DNA from 4 places in the Pulveribacter sp. genome. Region 3 is predicted to be linked to each of the others. Evidence: predicted binding sites of a transcription regulator. Region 3 holds the regulator's gene; each other region holds the start of a gene.

Region 1 (4,276 bases), 760 kb from region 3:
TCAGGGGCCGGCTTTTTTGATCCCGTTTCCCTTTCCACCCCCATGTCCTCCGCTTCGCGCAGTGCGCTGATCGACTGCACCAAGGCCGTGGCGTGCGCCGCCATCGTGGCCCACCACCTGGCCTTCTACGGCCCGCTGCCGCAGCTGGTGGCGCAGGCAGTGCCGGGCCTGATGGCGGCGCTGGTGGACTACGCGCGCATGGCCGTGCAGGTGTTCCTGGTACTGGCCGGCTACCTGGCCGCCGCCAGCCTGGCGCCGCAGGGCAGCGCGCGCTTTGGCGCGCCGGCGGCCAAGATCGGCCAGCGTTTCGTGCGCCTGGTCGTGCCTTATGCGGTGGCGCTGGTGGTGGTCATCGCCACGTCGGCGGCCGTGCGGCCGTGGTTCGACGACCCGGCCGTGTCGCCCGACCCGGACCTGCCCCAACTGCTGGCCCACGCGCTGCTGCTGCACGGCGTAGCGGGCGAGGAGTCGTTGTCGGCCGGCGTGTGGTACGTGGCCATCGACTTCCAGCTGTTCGCGCTCACCGTGCTGCTGCTGGCCGGCGTGCGCGCCATGGTCCCGCCAGCGCTGCGCGCCCGCGCGGGCCAGGCGCTGGCGGCGGTGCTGGCAGCCGCGTCGCTGCTGGTCTTCAACCGCGACGCGGACTGGGACGTGTGGGCGCTGTACTTCTTCGGCGCGTACGGGCTGGGCATGATGGCCTGGTGGGCGGCGCATGCGGAGCAAAGCGAATCCCGCGGCTGGCTGCTGGCCATGGCCGCCCTGGTGGCGGCGGCGCTGCTGCTCGACTGGCGCGACCGCATCGCACTGGCGGGCGCCACGGCGCTGGCCCTGGGTGGGCTGATGCGCCTGCCGGCGGTGGCGCGCTGGCAGGGTGTGGCGCCGCTGCGCTGGCTGGGGCAGATCTCGTACTCCGTCTTCCTGGTGCACTTCGCCGTGTGCCTGCTGGTCAATGCGCTGGTGAGCAACCTGTGGCCGGACTCGGTGCCGGCTGCCGCTTTGGGCCTGCTGGCCGGCTTTGCGCTGTCGCTGCTGGCCGGATGGGTGCTGTATCAGCGGGTGGAGCGCCATGTGCCCACCTGGCACAAGGCGCTGCGCTGGCAACTGGGGCTGGTGGGCGCGGGGCTGGCGACGGCGCTGCTGGCCGCGCTGCGCTGAAAGGGAAAAACAAAGGCAGCCCGCGGGCTGCCTTGTCACTGGTGGCCGCGGAGCGGTTTTCAGCGGTGCAGTTCGCCCGCGCTCTCGGGCTGGAAGGTGATGGAGTCCACGCGCACCGTGACCTGGCCGGTCGGGCTGGGCATCTGGAATTCGTCGCCCACCGCCAGGCCCAGCAGGGCTATGCCCACTGGCGCGAAGACCGAGACCTTGTCGCCCGAGCCGTCCATCTCGCGCGGATAAACCAGGGTCAGCGTGTTGGCCTTGCCGGTCTCCAGGATGGTGAACTGCACGGTGGAGTTCATGGTCACCACGTTGGGCGGCATGTCCTTGGGGGCAAGCACGTCGGCGCGGTCCAGCTCGGCCTCCAGCTGGTCGCGGCCGGGGAAAGGCGCCGCGGTCTTGTCCAACAGCGCTTCCAGGCGCTCCATGTCCAGGGACGACAGGGTGATGGCGGGCTTGCGCAGCATGATGAGGCTCCGTGAGACGGTTTGTTTGTTCGTGTAGGAGGGACAAAGAAAGTCCCCCGGCGGCGGCCGCGGCGACCCGACCCAGACGGACAAAAGCCCGGGCAACGGGGTTGTCCGGGCCAGAGCGGTGGGTGGGCACCCGAGGGCGCGATGCCGTCCATTGTGCGGCCGGGCCTGCGCTTTGCCAAGCAATCTCATACGGACGCGCTGCGAATTGCGCCAGGCTTGCCAAGGGCGGCCAAACGGCGTAGGCGGGCATTGCGGCAAAATCTGTATGTTTGTACAGTTATTGCCATGAGCCACAACCCCTTCCCCAATGAGCACGATGGTGCTGGGCAAGCTCCCGCCGTCCGCATCCCGGCGCAGGCCGTCAAGGGCCGGGGGGTGGCCGGACGCCTGGCGCACCGCTTCAGCGTGGACCAGCGCGAGGCCTTCGACGACGGCTGGGCCGGGCTGGAGCAGGGCGCTGATGCCGCGCCTCTGCCCGTGCGCACGGAGGTCATCTGGGAGGACGCGCGCAGTGCCCTGACGCGCAACGACTCGCCCGACATCTTCTTCTCGCACTCGGTCAACCCCTACCGCGGCTGCGAGCACGGCTGTGTGTACTGCTACGCCCGGGCCACGCACAGCTACCTGGGCATGTCGCCGGGGCTGGATTTCGAGACGCGCATCATCGCCAAGCGCAACGTCGCCGCCCTGCTGCGCGCCGAGCTGGCGCGGCCCGGCCACCAGCCGAGCGTGATCAACATCGGCTCGGCCACCGACTGCTACCAGCCGGTGGAGCGCGAATTGCGCCTGACGCGCGCGCTGATCGAGGTGCTGGGCGATGCGCGCCACCCTTTTTCGCTGATCACCAAGTCCAGCGGGGTGGAGCGCGATCTGGACCTGATCGCCCCGCTGGCGGCCAACCGGCTGGCCGCCGTCTACGTCACCATCACCACGTTGGACGCGAAGCTGGCCCGCATTCTGGAGCCGCGCGCCGCCGCGCCGCACCGGCGCCTGCGCACCCTGCGCGCGTTGGCCGATGCGGGCGTGCCGGTGGGCGTGAGCGTGGCCCCGCAGATCCCCTTCATCACCGAGGACATGGAGCAGGTGCTGGCCGCCGCGCGCGAGGCCGGCGCCACGCGCGCCTTCTACACCGTGATCCGCCTGCCCTGGGAGGTGGACCCCTTGATGCGCGAATGGCTGCAGCTGCACTACCCCGACCGCGCCGCGCGCGTCATGGCGCGCATCCAGGACCTGCACGGCATCGACGATGCGCAGGCGCGCCAGCGCGGCAAGAGCTACGACAGCCGCCACGCCACGCGCATGAGCGGCACGGGCATCTGGGGCGAGCTGCTGCGCCAGCGCTTTCACAAGGCCTGCGCACGGCTGGGCCTCAACCGCGAGCGCTTTGAGCTGGACCTGTCGCAGTACCAGCCGGGTTTGGCGCGCGGGCAGGGCGCGCTGTTCTGAGAGCCGGGGCTGTCAAAGATGCTGTGCGTCGGGCGCGTTGGGTCTGCGCGAACGCGCTCAACGCCCGACCGGCCGGCAGCGCACGGAAGGTACGCCGGCCGCAACACCCTGAAATGGCCGCCCTTCAGCTGCCCAGCAACTGGCGCGCGTGGTGGCGCAGGTGGTCGTCCATAAAGGTCTGCACGAAGTAGTAGCCGTGGTCATAGCCCTCGTGGCGGCGCAGGGTCAGGGGCTGGCCCACGGCCTGGCAGGCGGCCTCCAGCAGGTGCGGGTGCAGCTGCTCGGCCAGGAATTTGTCGTCCAGGCCCTGGTCGACCAGGATGCCGGCCGGGTAGGGCGCGGCCTGCTGGCCGCTCATCAGTTCGGACGCATCGTGCGCGCCCCAGGCGGCGCGGTCGGGGCCCAGGTAGCCGGTGAAGGCCTTCTCGCCCCAGGGGCAGCGCGTGGGCGCGCAGATGGGGGCGAAGGCCGACAGACTCTTGAAGCGGCCGGGGTGGCGCAGCGCCAGAGTCAGCGCGCCGTGGCCGCCCATGCTGTGGCCGGTCAGGCCCAGGCGCGTGCCGTCGATCGGCAGCTCGTCGGCCACGGCCGGCAGTAGCTCGGCCATCAGCCAGCTTTCCATGCGCCAGTGGGCGGACCAGGGGGCTTGCGTGGCGTCCAGGTAGAAGCCGGCGCCCACGCCGAAGTCCCAGGCGTCGGCCTCGCCCGGTACATCGGCGCCGCGCGGGCTGGTGTCGGGCGAGATGAGGGCCAGGCCCAGCTCGGCGGCCAGGCGCTGGGCGGCGGCCTTCGTCGGAAAGGTCTCCTCGGTGCAGGTTAGCCCGGCCAGGTAGACCACGGCCGGCACGGGCGCGCCGGCCAGGGCCTTGGGCGGCAGGTAGATGGACACGCGCATGGGCAGGCCGGTTGCGTCCGAGGCGTGGCGGTAAAAGCGCTGCTCGCCGCCAAAGCAGGCGTGGGTGCTGAGCAGTTCAAGCGTGGCGGTCATGGGTTGCTCCATTTTTCATAGCTGCTCGCGCTTGCTGTACCTTGGTTTCAATATAAAAACCTATTGAATACAAGGGTGGATAAGCAGTGGCAGCTCCTGTTTTGATAGTGACTCAGTCGACGTAGTGCACCACCGAGCGGATGGATTCGCCCTTGTGCATCAGGTCGAAGGCCTCGTTGATGCCGGTGAGGGGCATGGTGTGCGTGACGAA
Region 2 (4,276 bases), on a different contig from region 3:
CGCCCTTGCCCATCAGGCGGGTCATCAGGCTGGTCGTGGCCTCGTAGCCGGCGCTGCCCAGCTGCACGGGCAGCAGGCGGCGGGTGTCGGGGTTCAGGGTGGTTTCCCACAGCTGCTCGGCGTTCATCTCGCCCAGGCCCTTGAAGCGGCTGATCTGGCAGCGCTCGCGCGCCACGCCTTCCTTGGCGGCCTTGTCCAGGATGGCGGCCAGCTCGCCCTCGTCCAGCGCATACAGCTTGGCGGCCGGCTTCTTGCCGCGCGCCGGGATGTCCACGCGGTACAGGGGCGGGCGCGCCACGTAGATGTGGCCAGCCTCGATCAGCCGGGGGAAGTGGCGGAAGAACAGCGTCAGCAGCAGCACCTGGATGTGCGAGCCGTCCACGTCCGCGTCCGACAGGATGCAGACCTTGCCGTAGCGCAGGCCGGACAGGTCGGGCTCGTCATTCGGCCCGTGCGGGTCCACGCCGATGGCCACGGCGATGTCGTGCACCTCCGTGTTGGCAAACAGGCGGTCGCGCTCGACCTCCCAGGTGTTGAGCACCTTGCCGCGCAGCGGCAGGATGGCCTGAGTCTCCTTGTCGCGGCCCATCTTGGCGCTGCCGCCGGCCGAGTCGCCCTCGACCAGGAAGACCTCGTTGTAGGCGGTATCGCGGCTTTCGCAGTCCGTGAGCTTGCCCGGCAGCACGGCCACGCCGGAGCCCTTGCGCTTTTCCACTTTCTGGCCGGCCTTCTGACGCGTCTGCGCGGCCTTGATGGCGAGCTCGGCCAGTTTCTTGCCGTAGTCCACATGCTGGTTCAGCCACAGCTCGAGCGCCGGTCGCACGAAGCTGGAAACCAGCCGCACGGCGTCGCGCGAGTTCAGCCGCTCCTTGATCTGGCCCTGGAACTGCGGGTCCAGCACCTTGGCCGAGAGCACGTAGCTGGCGCGCGCGAACACATCCTCGGGCATCAGCTTGACGCCCTTGGGCAGCAGCCCGTGCAGCTCGATGAAGCCCTTGACGGCCTGGAACAGGCCGTCGCGCAGGCCGCTGTCGTGCGTGCCGCCGGCGCTGGTGGGGATCAGGTTGACGTAGCTCTCGCGCACCGGCGCACCTTCCTCGGTGAAGGCCACGGCCCAGGCCGCGCCCTCGCCTTCGGCAAAGCTGTCGCTGCCGGCGTCGGCGAAGCCCGCGCCCTCGAACAGCGGGATGACCGGGTCGACCGGCAGAGTCTGCTGAAGATAGTCGCGCAGGCCGCCCTTGTACTGCCAGGTCTGCGTCTCGCGGGTCTTCTCGTTGAACAGCGTGACGGCCACGCCGGGCATCAGCACGGCCTTGCTGCGCAAGAGGTGCGTCAGCTCGGCCATGGGCAGGTGGCTGGACTCGAAATACTTGGCGTCCGGCCAGGCGCGCACGGTGGTGCCCTGCTTGCGCTCGCCGGCCACCAGGGGGCGGGCCGCCAGCGGTTCGGTCACGTCGCCGCCGGCGAACACCAGGCGGGCGGCCTGGCCCTCGCGGTGCGTGGTCACCTCCATGCGGGTGGACAGGGCGTTGGTCACCGACACACCCACACCGTGCAGGCCACCGGAGAAGCTGTAGGCCCCGCCCTTGCCCTTGTCGAACTTGCCGCCGGCGTGCAGCCGGGTGAAGACCAGCTCCACCACGGGGGCCTTTTCCTCGGGGTGCAGGCCGAAAGGGATGCCGCGGCCGTCGTCCTCCACGCTGACCGAGCCGTCCAGGTGCAGCGTCACGCGGATCTTCTTGCCGAAGCCGGCCAGGGCCTCGTCGGCGGCGTTGTCCAGCACCTCCTGGATGATGTGCAGGGGGTTGTCGGTGCGGGTGTACATGCCCGGGCGCTGCTTGACGGGCTCCAGGCCCTTGAGCACGCGGATCGAGCCTTCTGCGTAGTCGTTGGTGGTGTGGGGTGCGGGTTTGGCTGCCATGGCGGCGGATTGTAGGACTGGTTATAACAACAGTCTTTCGCCTTTTTACCCGCCCCGGCAGGCGGCACGGGTTTTGATTACATTCCCTGCAATGCACCCTCCCGCCTCCCCCGCACGCCAGCTTTCCATGGCCCAGGTCCTCCTCTGCGGCGCCGCCGTGGTCACGCTGTCCATGGGCATACGCCATGGCTTCGGGCTGTGGCTGCAGCCCATCACGCAGGACATGGGCTGGACGCGCCAGACCTTCGCCCTGGCCATGGCCATCCAGAACCTGGCCTGGGGCCTGTTCGGCATCTTCGGAGGCATGGTGGCCGACCGCTTCGGCGCCTTCCGCGTGCTGATCGGCGGCTCTCTGCTGTACGCCGCCGGCCTGGTGGGCATGGCGCTGTCGCCCACGCCGGGGCTCTTCGCGCTGACCACGGGCGTCGTCATCGGCGCGGCCCAGGCGGGCACCACGTACGCCATCATCTATGGTGTGCTGGGGCGGCAGATCTCGGCGGACAAGCGCTCCTGGGCCATGGGCGTGGCGGCCGCGGCCGGCTCGTTCGGGCAGTTCCTGATGGTGCCGCTGGAGGGGCAGCTGATCCTGTCGTTTGGCTGGCAGCAGGCCCTGCTGGTGCTGGCGGCCATGGCGCTCTTGATCATCCCGCTGGCCTTCGGCCTGCGCGAGCCCGGCTTTCACGGCGGCGCGCCGGCCCACCGTTCGCAGAGCATGGGCGACGCGGTGGTCGAGGCCCTGCGCCACAAGAGCTTCGTGCTGCTGACGCTGGGCTACTTTGTCTGCGGCTTCCAGGTGGTGTTCATCGGCGTGCACATGCCCAGCTACCTGAAGGACCACGGCCTGTCGCCGCAGGTGGCCAGCTTCGCCCTGGCGCTGATCGGCCTGTTCAACGTCTTTGGCACCTACGCGGCCGGCTCCCTGGGCCAGCGCATTCCCAAGCGCAACATCCTGGTGTTCATCTACCTGGCGCGGGCGGTGGTCATCACCGTCTTCCTGCTGGTGCCGCTGTCGCCCCTGTCGGTGTATGTGTTCTCGGCCGTGATGGGGGCCCTGTGGCTGTCCACCGTGCCGCCGACCAATGCCGTGGTGGCGCAGATCTTTGGCGTGCAGCATTTGTCCATGCTCAGCGGCTTCGTGTTCTTCAGCCACCAGATCGGCAGCTTCATGGGCGTGTGGCTGGGCGGCTACCTGTACGACCGCACGGGCAGCTACGACGTCGTGTGGTACCTGGCCATCGCCCTGGGCGTGGCGGCCGGCCTGGTCAACCTGCCGGTGCGCGAAAGCGCCATCGCGCGCCCGGCCGCCCAGGCAGCCTGAAGAACCGAGGAGGCTCCGCCATGGCACCGCGCATACGCAACTGGCTGGCCGGCGTGGCCTGCGCCGCCGTGCTGCTGGCGGTCTTCACCTGGTATTTGCGGCCGGACTTCATGCTCACGCTGGCCGACCAGCTCTGGGCCTGCTTCTGACCATGCACCCGCACGGCCGGCCCTCGGAGTGGATCGTGCGCTGGGCGCATCTGGTGCCCGCCGGCGGCGCGGTGCTGGACGTGGCCTGCGGGCCGGGCCGGCACCTGCGCTGGTTTCATGAGCGAAATCACCCTGTAACAGGCGTGGATCAAGCGCCAGAAGCTATTGAATCAATAGCACCCTACGGTGAAGCCATCCAGGCCGACATCGAAGGCGGGCCCTGGCCGCTGGTCGGCCGGCAGTTCGCTGCCGTGGTCGTCACCAACTACCTGTGGCGCCCGCTGCTGCCGCACATCGTGGACTGCGTGGCTCCCGGCGGCGTGCTGCTGTACGAGACCTTCGCTCAGGGCAACGAGACCGTGGGACGGCCCGCGCGGGCCGACTTCCTGCTGGCGCCGGGCGAGCTGCTGCGCGCCTGCGCGCCGCTGCGGGTGGTGGCCTACGAGGACGGCTTCCTGGACGGGCCGCCGCGCTTCGTGCAGCGCATCGCCGCCGTGCGCCCGCCCGCCGCGCCCGCCGGGGTCGTTCGCCTGCCCCTGGTGCCTCGGGCTTGAGGGATGGCAAGCCCTAGTTAGAATGCTTTTTTTGCAGTTTCCGACCGCGCCATGACCTTTCCCAGCGCCCCCCTGACGGGCAGCATCGTCGCCCTTGCCACTCCCATGCACGATGACGGCAGCGTGGACTACCCCACCCTGCGCAAACTCATCGACTGGCACATCCAGGAAGGCACGGACTGCATCGGCGTGGTGGGTACGACGGGAGAGTCGCCCACGGTCAATGTCGAGGAGCACCGCGAGATCATCCGCGTGTCCGTGGAGCAGGCCGCCGGCCGCGTGCCCGTGATGGCCGGCTGCGGCGCCAATTCCACGCATGAGGCCATCGCCCTGG
Region 3 (4,276 bases):
GAAGTACCTGGAAAAGAACGTCCCGGATCTGCAGAAGATGGCCGTGGCCTACATGCCGCTGGGCACGCAGGAGGAACTGCGCGCGCAGATCATCGGCGTGGCGCTGGAGCGCGCATTTCTGACCGAGCCGCTGCCGGTGAATGAAGCCCAGTTCCAGCAGCGTGTGCAGGAGGGCCGCGCCCGGCTGACACTGATCGCCAACGAAGTGGCCCGGCTGACTGGCGCCATCCTGCAGGAATACGCCGCCGTGCAGCGCAAGCTCAAGGACACCAAGAACGCCCGCGAGGCCGTGGCCGATGCCACCCAGCAGCTGCAGCGTTTGATGCCGCGCAGTTTTCTGGCCACGGTGCCCTGGCCCCAGCTGCAGCACTATCCGCGCTACCTGAAGGCCATCGTCAGCCGCCTGGACAAGCTGCGCGCCGACCCTGCGCGCGACGCCGTGCGTCTGAAGGAGCTGCAGCCACTGGAGCAGCGCTACACGCGCCTGCTGGCCGAGCGCAAAGGTCAGCAGGACGCGCGCATGCAGGAATACCGGTGGATGCTGGAGGAGCTGCGCGTAAGCTTCTTCGCGCAGGAGCTGCGCACGCCCTATCCGGTGAGCACCAAGCGGCTGGACAAGATCTGGGCTCAGTTGGGCTCATGAATCGACTGGACGCGGCCTGTATGTAACCGCCGGGCATCCTGAGAGGCGTATGGCCGCGCAGCACGGCAGCGCTGTGGCCGGCCTAGGGCCTGGAATAGATCGCTGTGTGACCGAAACTTCGGTCTGCCAGCCGAGCGGTCAGCAAGCCAGCGCCAGCCGGTCCAGCTCGGCGCACACGTCGGCCATGCGGCCGGAGATGACCAGCCGGCAGGCCCCGTCGCTCTGGGGGCGCATGATCACGCGCAGCGGCCGAGGTGAAGCCGGCCGCTGCACAGGTGCCGCCGGCGCGGTCTGAGGGGCCACTGGAACGAGATGCAACGCCACGCTGGGCACGGCCTGCGGGATGGCGGGGCACCAGGGCGCACGGGCCCGCCCTCTCAGTTGATAGGCCACGCGGCGCAGCGGGCGGCTGACGGCGGAGACGAGCGGCAGCGACGAAGACCAAGCGAGCAAGGCGGACGCCATGTGAAAACTCCCAACCCTCACCAAGAGGGCGACAAGATGGACACAGGCAGGATTGCCGAATGAAAAGCAAACTTGCGCCCATCCGCAGGGCCGGCTTGTAGGGCTTTGGACAGCCCACAAGCCAGACGCCCGCCACCTGCGGCAGCGCTGGTGCAGGCTTGCGCCTACATCAGCATGGTGTTGCGGATCAGGCCCACGGCCAGGCCTTCGATCTCGAAGGGCTCGCCGGGCTCGACCCGGATGACCGGGTAGTCGGGGTTTTCGGGCAGCAGCTCGATGGCGCCCCCGGTGCGCCGCAGGCGTTTGACGGTGACCTCATCGCCCAGGCGGGCAACGATGATCTGGCCGCTGCGCGCCTCGCGCGTGGACTGCACGGCCAGCAGGTCACCGTCCATGATGCCGGCATCGCGCATGGACATGCCGCGCACCTTGAGCAGGTAGTCGGGCCGGTGCTGGAACAACGTGCCCTCGACCACGTAGCTCTGGTCCACATGTTCTTGCGCCAGAATCGGCGAGCCCGCGGCCACGCGGCCGATCAGGGGCAGCGTGAGCTGATCCAGGCCGGGGATGGGCAGGCTGAACTGGGCGCCGCGCGCCGCGTTGATGCTGCGCACGGTCTCGCCGCGCAGCCGGATGCCGCGCGAGGTGCCGCTGACCAGCTCGATCACCCCCTTGCGAGCCAGGGCCTGCAGGTGCTCTTCGGCCGCGTTGGCCGACTTGAAACCCAGCTCGGCCGCGATCTCGGCGCGCGTGGGTGGCGCGCCGGTGCGCGCGATGGCGGTCTGGATCAGGTCCAGGATCTGCTGCTGGCGGGCGGTGAGCTTGGGGCTGGTGAACATGGCTTGCTCCATGAGGGAGGGGGTCAACGGTCGGGTAGTACTGTTGTTTGATCCAGTATCTGTATTTTTGAACAGTTTTTCAGAGGATGCAAGAGGCATGGCAGGAAAAATCGTCGTACTGGGCACGGGCGGCACCATTGCCGGCACCTCGGACGTGCCAGGCGCCAGCGTTGGCTACACGGCCGGGCAGCTGGGCATAGCGCAGCTGCTGGCGGCTGTGCCGCAGCTAGCGCAGGCGGCGCGCGGACCTCTGGTGGCCGAGCAGCTGGCCCAGGTGGACAGCAAGGACATGACCCATGCGTTGTGGGAGCGGCTGGTGCAGCGCTGCCTGGTGCACCTGGCCGACGAGACCGTAGCCGGCATCGTCATCACCCACGGCACCGACACGCTGGAGGAAACCGCCTGGCTGCTGCACAACCTGCTGCCCACGCACAAGCCGGTGGTGCTGACCAGCGCCATGCGCCCAGCCACGGCATTGGCGCCCGACGGGCCGCAGAACCTGCTGGATGCCGTGGCGCTGGCCGCCGAGCCCGACGCGCACGGCGTGCTGGCCGTGGCCGCCGGCGTGGTGCACGGCGCGCGCGAGGTGGCCAAGATGCACCCGCTGCGACTGGATGCCTTTGCCTCCGGCGACGGCGGTCCGCTGGGCTGGATGGACGCCGGTCCCGTGCGCTGGGCGCACGCGCGCGCGCCCGAGGCGTCGGTCCCGCGCCACGGCGGCCTGGCCGCGCGGCTGGGCCAGTTGGCGTGGCCGCGCGTGCAGATCGTGCTGAGCCACGCCGGGGCGGACGGCAGCGTGGTGGACGCGCTGGTGACTGCCGGGGTGGTGGACGGCTTGGTGGCCGCCGCGACCGGCAACGGCACGCTGCACCAGGAGTTGGAGCAGGCCCTGACCCGCGCCGCGGCCGCCGGCGTGGCGGTGTGCGTGGCCTCGCGCTGCCCGCAGGGCCGCATGCTGGCGTTGCCGCCGGATGCACCCTGGAGCAGCGCACCCGGCCTGTCGCCCGTGAAGGCCCGCGTCAGCCTGATGCTGCAGCTGATGGACCGCTGAAACGGCGACGCCCCGCGGAGGCGAGGCGTCGGCCATGGGGCGGGGGCGGTTTAGCTGGACAGGGCGGCCAGCGCGCGCTCGGTGATCTGCTCCACCGTGCCCGTGCCGCTGATGGCGCGGTACTTGGGCGCGTTGGCCGGGTCGGCCTCGGCCCAGCTCGAGTAGTAATCCACCAGCGGGCGCGTCTGCTGGCTGTAGACCTCCAGGCGCTTCTTCACGGTCTCTTCCTTGTCGTCCTCGCGCTGCACCAGGGCCTCGCCGGTCTCGTCGTCCAGGCCTTCGACCTTGGGCGGGTTGAACTTGACGTGGTAGGTGCGGCCGGATGCCGGGTGCGAGCGGCGCCCGCTCATGCGCTCGATGATGGCATCGAACGGCACGTCGATCTCCAGCACATAGTCCAGCTTCACGCCGGCCGCTTTCATGGCGTCGGCCTGCGGGATGGTGCGCGGGAAGCCATCGAACAGGAAGCCGTTGGCGCAGTCGGGCTGGGCGATGCGGTCCTTCACCAGGTTGATGATCAGCTCGTCGCTCACCAGCTGGCCGGCGTCCATCACGGCCTTGGCCTGCAGGCCCAGGGGCGTGCCTGCCTTGACGGCGGCGCGCAGCATGTCGCCGGTGGAAATCTGCGGAATGCCGAACTTCTGGCAGATAAACGCGGCCTGCGTGCCCTTTCCGGCGCCTGGAGCGCCCAGCAAGATCAGTCTCATGGGAAGGTCCTCTCGGGGGTTTTTACAAATCTGGGGTGCGCCGCAAGGGCGCTGGCAGGCCTCAGGAACGGCGCGGGGCCGGGGCTGCTTCATCTATCAGGCGGGCGAGAATAACACGCGTGCCCGGCACGCAGCTGACGCGGAAACGGCCCGCCGGCGCCGGTTGCTGACAGGCCGGCGGCCCTGCGGCACACTGAGCTCCCACCTGTTTTTGATGAGGAGTTTCAGCATGTCTTCTCCTGCGTTTCAAAACACCCTGGCCCTGCTGGGCCGGCTGCTGCTGGCCTGGCTGTTCCTGCCGGCTGGCATCGGCAAGCTGCTGGGCGGCTACTCCGGCACGGTCTCCTACATCGCCTCCAAGGGCTTGCCGATGCCCGAGGCCGGCGCCGCGCTGGCCATCGCGATCGAGGTGCTGGGCGGCCTCGCTCTGGTGCTGGGCTGGGGCACCCGCTGGGCCAGCCTGACGCTGGCCCTGTTCACCCTGGTGGCGGGCGTGATCTTCCACAATTGGTGGGCCATGCCGGCCGAAGCGCAGATGCTGCAGAAGATCATCTTCAACGAGCACATCGCC
Region 4 (4,276 bases), on a different contig from region 3:
GTGCCGACCAAGAGCGGCCTGATGGTCGGCCTGGGCGAGACGGACGAGGAGATCCTGGAAGTGATGCGCGATATGCGCGCGCACGGCATCGACATGCTGACCATCGGCCAGTACCTGGCGCCCAGCAACAGCCACCTGCCGGTGCGCCGCTACGTGCACCCGGACACCTTCAAGATGTTCGAGCGCGAGGCCTACGCCATGGGCTTCTCGCACGCCGCCGTGGGGGCCATGGTGCGCTCCAGCTACCACGCCGACCAGCAGGCCCACGCGGCCGGGCTGTAAGGCACCGGCGGCGCTTTTACTCCCAGCCGCCGGCTTCCATCCCCTCGTCATCCTCTCCGGCGCCGCGCACCACGCGGCGCACCACGTCGGCGGCGAAGCCGCGCGCGGCCAGAAAGCGCATCTGCCGCGCCCGCTCGGCCGGCGTTTCGGCCGCGGCGCCGAACCGCTGGCGCCACACGGCGCTCGCGCGTTCCAGCTCGCTGCCGGCCAGCTGCCGGCCGGCGGCGCGTACCAGTTCCTCGTCCAGCCCCTTGCGGCGCAGTTCCTGCAGCACGCGCTGCGTGCCCAGGCGGGCAGCGCGGCGGTTCATCACCGACTCGGCCACACGGCCCTCGTTGATGAAGTCCTTGGCCTGGAGCTCGTCCAGGATGGCGGCCAGATCCTCGCCCTCCTGCACGTAGCGCGCCAGCTTGGCCTGCAGTTCGCTGCGCGAGTGCTCGCGCTGGGCCAGCAGGCGCAGCGCCCGGCCCTTGAGCGACGGCTTCTGAAATCCCATGGAACTATCAAAAAAAGAGCTGCCAGCACTTGACTGGCAAGGGCTGACAGCAGTTTTGGCTATGAATGCCGATTACAGCGGAAGCTCTTCGGTCTTGTCGGCCTTGTCGATCTTCCGGCCGCGCGGCGCGGGCTTGTCCTCTTCGACGCCGGGCACCGGCTCGTCCGCGACCGGGTCCTGGCCGGCCACTGCCGCCGGCAGCAGGGCGATGCCCAGGCTGTCGCGCACCTTGTTCTCGATCTCGCGCGCCAGCTCGGGGTTCTCGCGCAGGAACTCGCGGGCGTTGTCGCGGCCCTGGCCGATCTTCTCGCCGTTGTAGGCATACCAGGCGCCGCTCTTGTCCAGGATGCGCGCGTTCACGCCCATGTCGATGATCTCGCCCTCGCGCGAGATGCCCTCGCCGAACAGGATGTCGAACTCGGCCGTCTTGAAGGGCGGGCTGACCTTGTTCTTCACCACCTTGACGCGGGTTTCATTGCCGATCGGCGTGTCGCCCTTCTTGATGGTGCCGATGCGGCGGATGTCCAGGCGTACCGAGGCGTAGAACTTCAGCGCGTTGCCGCCGGTGGTGGTCTCCGGGCTGCCGAACATCACGCCGATCTTCATGCGGATCTGGTTGATGAAGATGACGGTGCAGTTGGTCTTCTTGATGGTGGCCGTCAGCTTGCGCAGGGCCTGGCTCATCAGGCGCGCCTGCAGGCCGGGCAGCTGGTCGCCCATGTCGCCCTCGATTTCGGCCTTCGGCGTCAGCGCCGCCACCGAGTCAACGACGATCAGGTCCACCGCGCCCGAGCGCACCAGGCTGTCCACGATCTCCAGCGCCTGCTCCCCGGTGTCAGGCTGGCTGATGAGCAGGTCCTGCAGGTTCACGCCGAGCTTTTGCGCGTACTGCACGTCCAGCGCGTGCTCGGCGTCAACGAAGGCGCACTGGCCGGCCAGCTTTTGCATCTGGGCAATGACTTGCAGGGTCAGCGTGGTCTTGCCCGAGGACTCGGGGCCGTAGATCTCGATCACCCGGCCGCGCGGCAGGCCGCCCACGCCCAGGGCGATGTCCAGGCCCAGAGAGCCGGTGGAGACGACCTGGATGTCCTCGATGGCCTCGCCTTCGCCCAGGCGCATGATGGTGCCCTTGCCGAACTGCTTTTCGATCTGCGCGAGCGCGGCCTGCAGGGCCTTGGCCTTTTCGCTGGCGGCGGCGGTGTTGACGGTTGCGTTCATGGAAACGGCTCCTTGAGAGAAAAGGGGGCGATGGATGCCAGTCACTGGTTGGAATGCCAAGCTGGATACTTGAACAGTAGTGTAGGGAGCGACTGCGGTCGTTTCAATGTTTTTATGGTCAGTTTGCCTGACAATGTGCGCATGTCCGAAAGCGCCCTTGATCCAGCCGGCGACGACTGGCGCCAGACCCACCTGGGCCGCCTGCTGGGCCACGCCCTGCGACGCTTTGATGCACGCGTGCTGCAGCTGATGGCGCGCAGCGTGGAAGCACCTCTGGCCCTGTCCAACTTGGCGGCGCGCGAGCAGGTCAGTGCCGCCCACGTGCACCTGACGCGCCATCTGTCGCCCGCGGGCGACCGCATCACCGACCTGGCGGCGCGCGCCGGCATGGCCAAGCAGTCCATGGCGGCGCTGATCGACCAGTGCGAGGCCTGGGGCCTGGTCACCCGCGAGGCGGACCCGCACGACGCGCGCGCGCGCCGCGTGTGCTACACGCCGCTGGGCCTGGCCTGGCGCGAGGCCTTCCGCCAGGCCGTGGCGCAGGCGCAGGCGGAGTTTCGCGCCGAGGTGGGCGAGGAGGTGGCCACCGTCGTTGCCCTGGGCCTGGAGGCCTATGCCGGCGGTGACGGGGCCCCGGCCTAGAATTTGTCCGCGCGGCGCGCGCCGCCCACGCAGCAACAGCACCAGGAGACTCCACCCATGCGCATCCTCATTGCCGAAGACGACCAGGTGCTGGCCGATGGCCTGCTGCGCAGCCTGCGCGGCTCGGGCGCGGTGGTGGACCACGTGGCCAGCGGCACCGAGGTCGATGCCGCCTTGATGACCAACAACGAGTTCGACCTGCTGATCCTGGACTTAGGGTTGCCCAAGATGCACGGGCTGGAGGTATTGAAGCGCCTGCGCGGGCGCGGCTCGGCGCTGCCGGTGCTGATCCTCACGGCCGCCGACGGCATCGACGAGCGCGTCAAGGGCCTGGACCTGGGCGCCGACGACTACATGGCCAAGCCCTTCTCGCTGCAGGAGCTGGAGGCGCGCGTGCGTGCCCTCACGCGCCGCGGCATGGGCGCCACCAGCAGCGCCATCCGCCACGGCCCGCTGGTGTACGACCAGGCCGGGCGCGTGGCCACCATCGATGGCAAGCTGGTGGAGCTGTCGGCGCGCGAACTCGGCCTGCTGGAGGTGCTGCTGCAGCGCGCCGGCCGGCTGGTGTCCAAGGAGCAGCTGGTCGAGCGCCTGTGCGAGTGGGGCGAGGAGGTGAGCAACAACGCCATCGAGGTCTACATCCACCGCCTGCGCAAGAAGATCGAGCGCGGCCCGATCCGCATCGCCACGGTGCGCGGGCTGGGCTACTGCCTGGAAAAGATCGCCGGCTGATGCTCACGCTTTGATAGCTGCTGGCGCTTGATGGACGGGCGCTGGAGGCGGAAAAGACCTAAAACCCGCAGGGCCTGCCTTGAACATCTTCCAACGCGAGCAGCGCTCCCTGTTCGGCGAGATCCTGGACTGGATGCTCACGCCGCTGCTGCTGCTGTGGCCCGTCAGCCTGGCGTTGACCTGGCTGGTGGCCCAGGGCCTGGCCAACAAGCCGTTCGACCGCGCGCTGGAATACAACGCCCACGCCCTGGCCCAGTTCGTCACCACGCACCAGGGCAAGGTGCTGTTCAGCCTGCCCCAGCCGGCCAGCGAGCTGCTGCGCGCCGACGAGTCCGACGCCGTGTACTACCAGGTGCTGTCGCCCACGGGCGAATACCTGGCCGGCGAGCGCGACCTGCCCGCGCCGCCGCACGACGAGCGCCCCTCGTCCGCCGAGGTGCGCCTGCGGGACGCCGAGCTGCGCGGCGTGGACATCCGCGTGGCCTACATCTGGGTGCGCGTGCCGCTGCCGGACGCGCCTGCCGCGCTGGTGCAGGTGGCCGAGACGCGCTCCAAGCGCAGCGTGCTGGCCACCGAGATCATCAAGGGCGTGATGCTGCCGCAGTTCGTCATCCTGCCGCTGGCCGTGCTGCTGGTGTGGCTGGCCCTGGCCCGGGGCATCAAGCCGCTGCACCAGCTCGAAGAACGCATCCGCGCGCGCAAACCCGACGACCTGTCGCCGCTGAATGACAAGTCCGTGCCCATGGAAGTGGCGCCGCTGGTGGACTCGGTCAACGACCTGCTGCGCCGGCTGCACGAATCTATGGCCACGCAAAAACGCTTCCTGGCCGACGCCGCGCACCAGCTCAAGACGCCCCTGGCCGGCCTGCGCATGCAGGCCGACCTGGCCCAGCGCGAGGGCACCAG

Evidence for each region. The regulator LexA, encoded in region 3, represses DNA repair genes until DNA is damaged. The targets are predictions, from matches to a motif close to ACTGTATNNNNATACAGT.
Region 1: a site for LexA is predicted at 1,892-1,909, ahead of RT282_RS10720 (PA0069 family radical SAM protein). Genes of this name have one in related genera too.
Region 2: a site for LexA is predicted at 1,938-1,955, ahead of RT282_RS05215 (DNA topoisomerase IV subunit B). Genes of this name have one in related genera too.
Region 4: a site for LexA is predicted at 2,057-2,074, ahead of recA (recombinase RecA). Genes of this name have one in related genera too.

What each region holds. Positions count from the first base shown of each region.
Region 1 is NZ_DAMATK010000002.1:942,943-947,218, reverse strand. It holds gene RT282_RS10730 (acyltransferase family protein) at 43-1,155, shown strand; gene rnk (nucleoside diphosphate kinase regulator) at 1,215-1,622, opposite strand; gene RT282_RS10720 (PA0069 family radical SAM protein) at 1,917-3,077, shown strand; gene fghA (S-formylglutathione hydrolase) at 3,202-4,065, opposite strand; gene RT282_RS10710 (S-(hydroxymethyl)glutathione dehydrogenase/class III alcohol dehydrogenase) at 4,178-4,276, opposite strand, start outside.
Region 2 is NZ_DAMATK010000001.1:1,100,802-1,105,077, reverse strand. It holds gene RT282_RS05215 (DNA topoisomerase IV subunit B) at 1-1,921, opposite strand, end outside; gene RT282_RS05210 (MFS transporter) at 2,049-3,239, shown strand; gene RT282_RS05205 (hypothetical protein) at 3,260-3,388, shown strand; gene RT282_RS05200 (class I SAM-dependent methyltransferase) at 3,391-3,942, shown strand; gene dapA (4-hydroxy-tetrahydrodipicolinate synthase) at 3,994-4,276, shown strand, end outside.
Region 3 is NZ_DAMATK010000002.1:187,304-191,579, forward strand. It holds gene hrpA (ATP-dependent RNA helicase HrpA) at 1-643, shown strand, start outside; gene RT282_RS07175 (hypothetical protein) at 782-1,108, opposite strand; gene lexA (transcriptional repressor LexA) at 1,273-1,947, opposite strand; gene RT282_RS07185 (asparaginase) at 2,045-2,998, shown strand; gene adk (adenylate kinase) at 3,049-3,705, opposite strand; gene RT282_RS07195 (DoxX family protein) at 3,935-4,276, shown strand, end outside.
Region 4 is NZ_DAMATK010000001.1:267,871-272,146, forward strand. It holds gene lipA (lipoyl synthase) at 1-282, shown strand, start outside; gene recX (recombination regulator RecX) at 299-778, opposite strand; gene recA (recombinase RecA) at 851-1,996, opposite strand; gene RT282_RS01280 (MarR family winged helix-turn-helix transcriptional regulator) at 2,138-2,638, shown strand; gene RT282_RS01285 (response regulator transcription factor) at 2,696-3,370, shown strand; gene RT282_RS01290 (sensor histidine kinase N-terminal domain-containing protein) at 3,450-4,276, shown strand, end outside.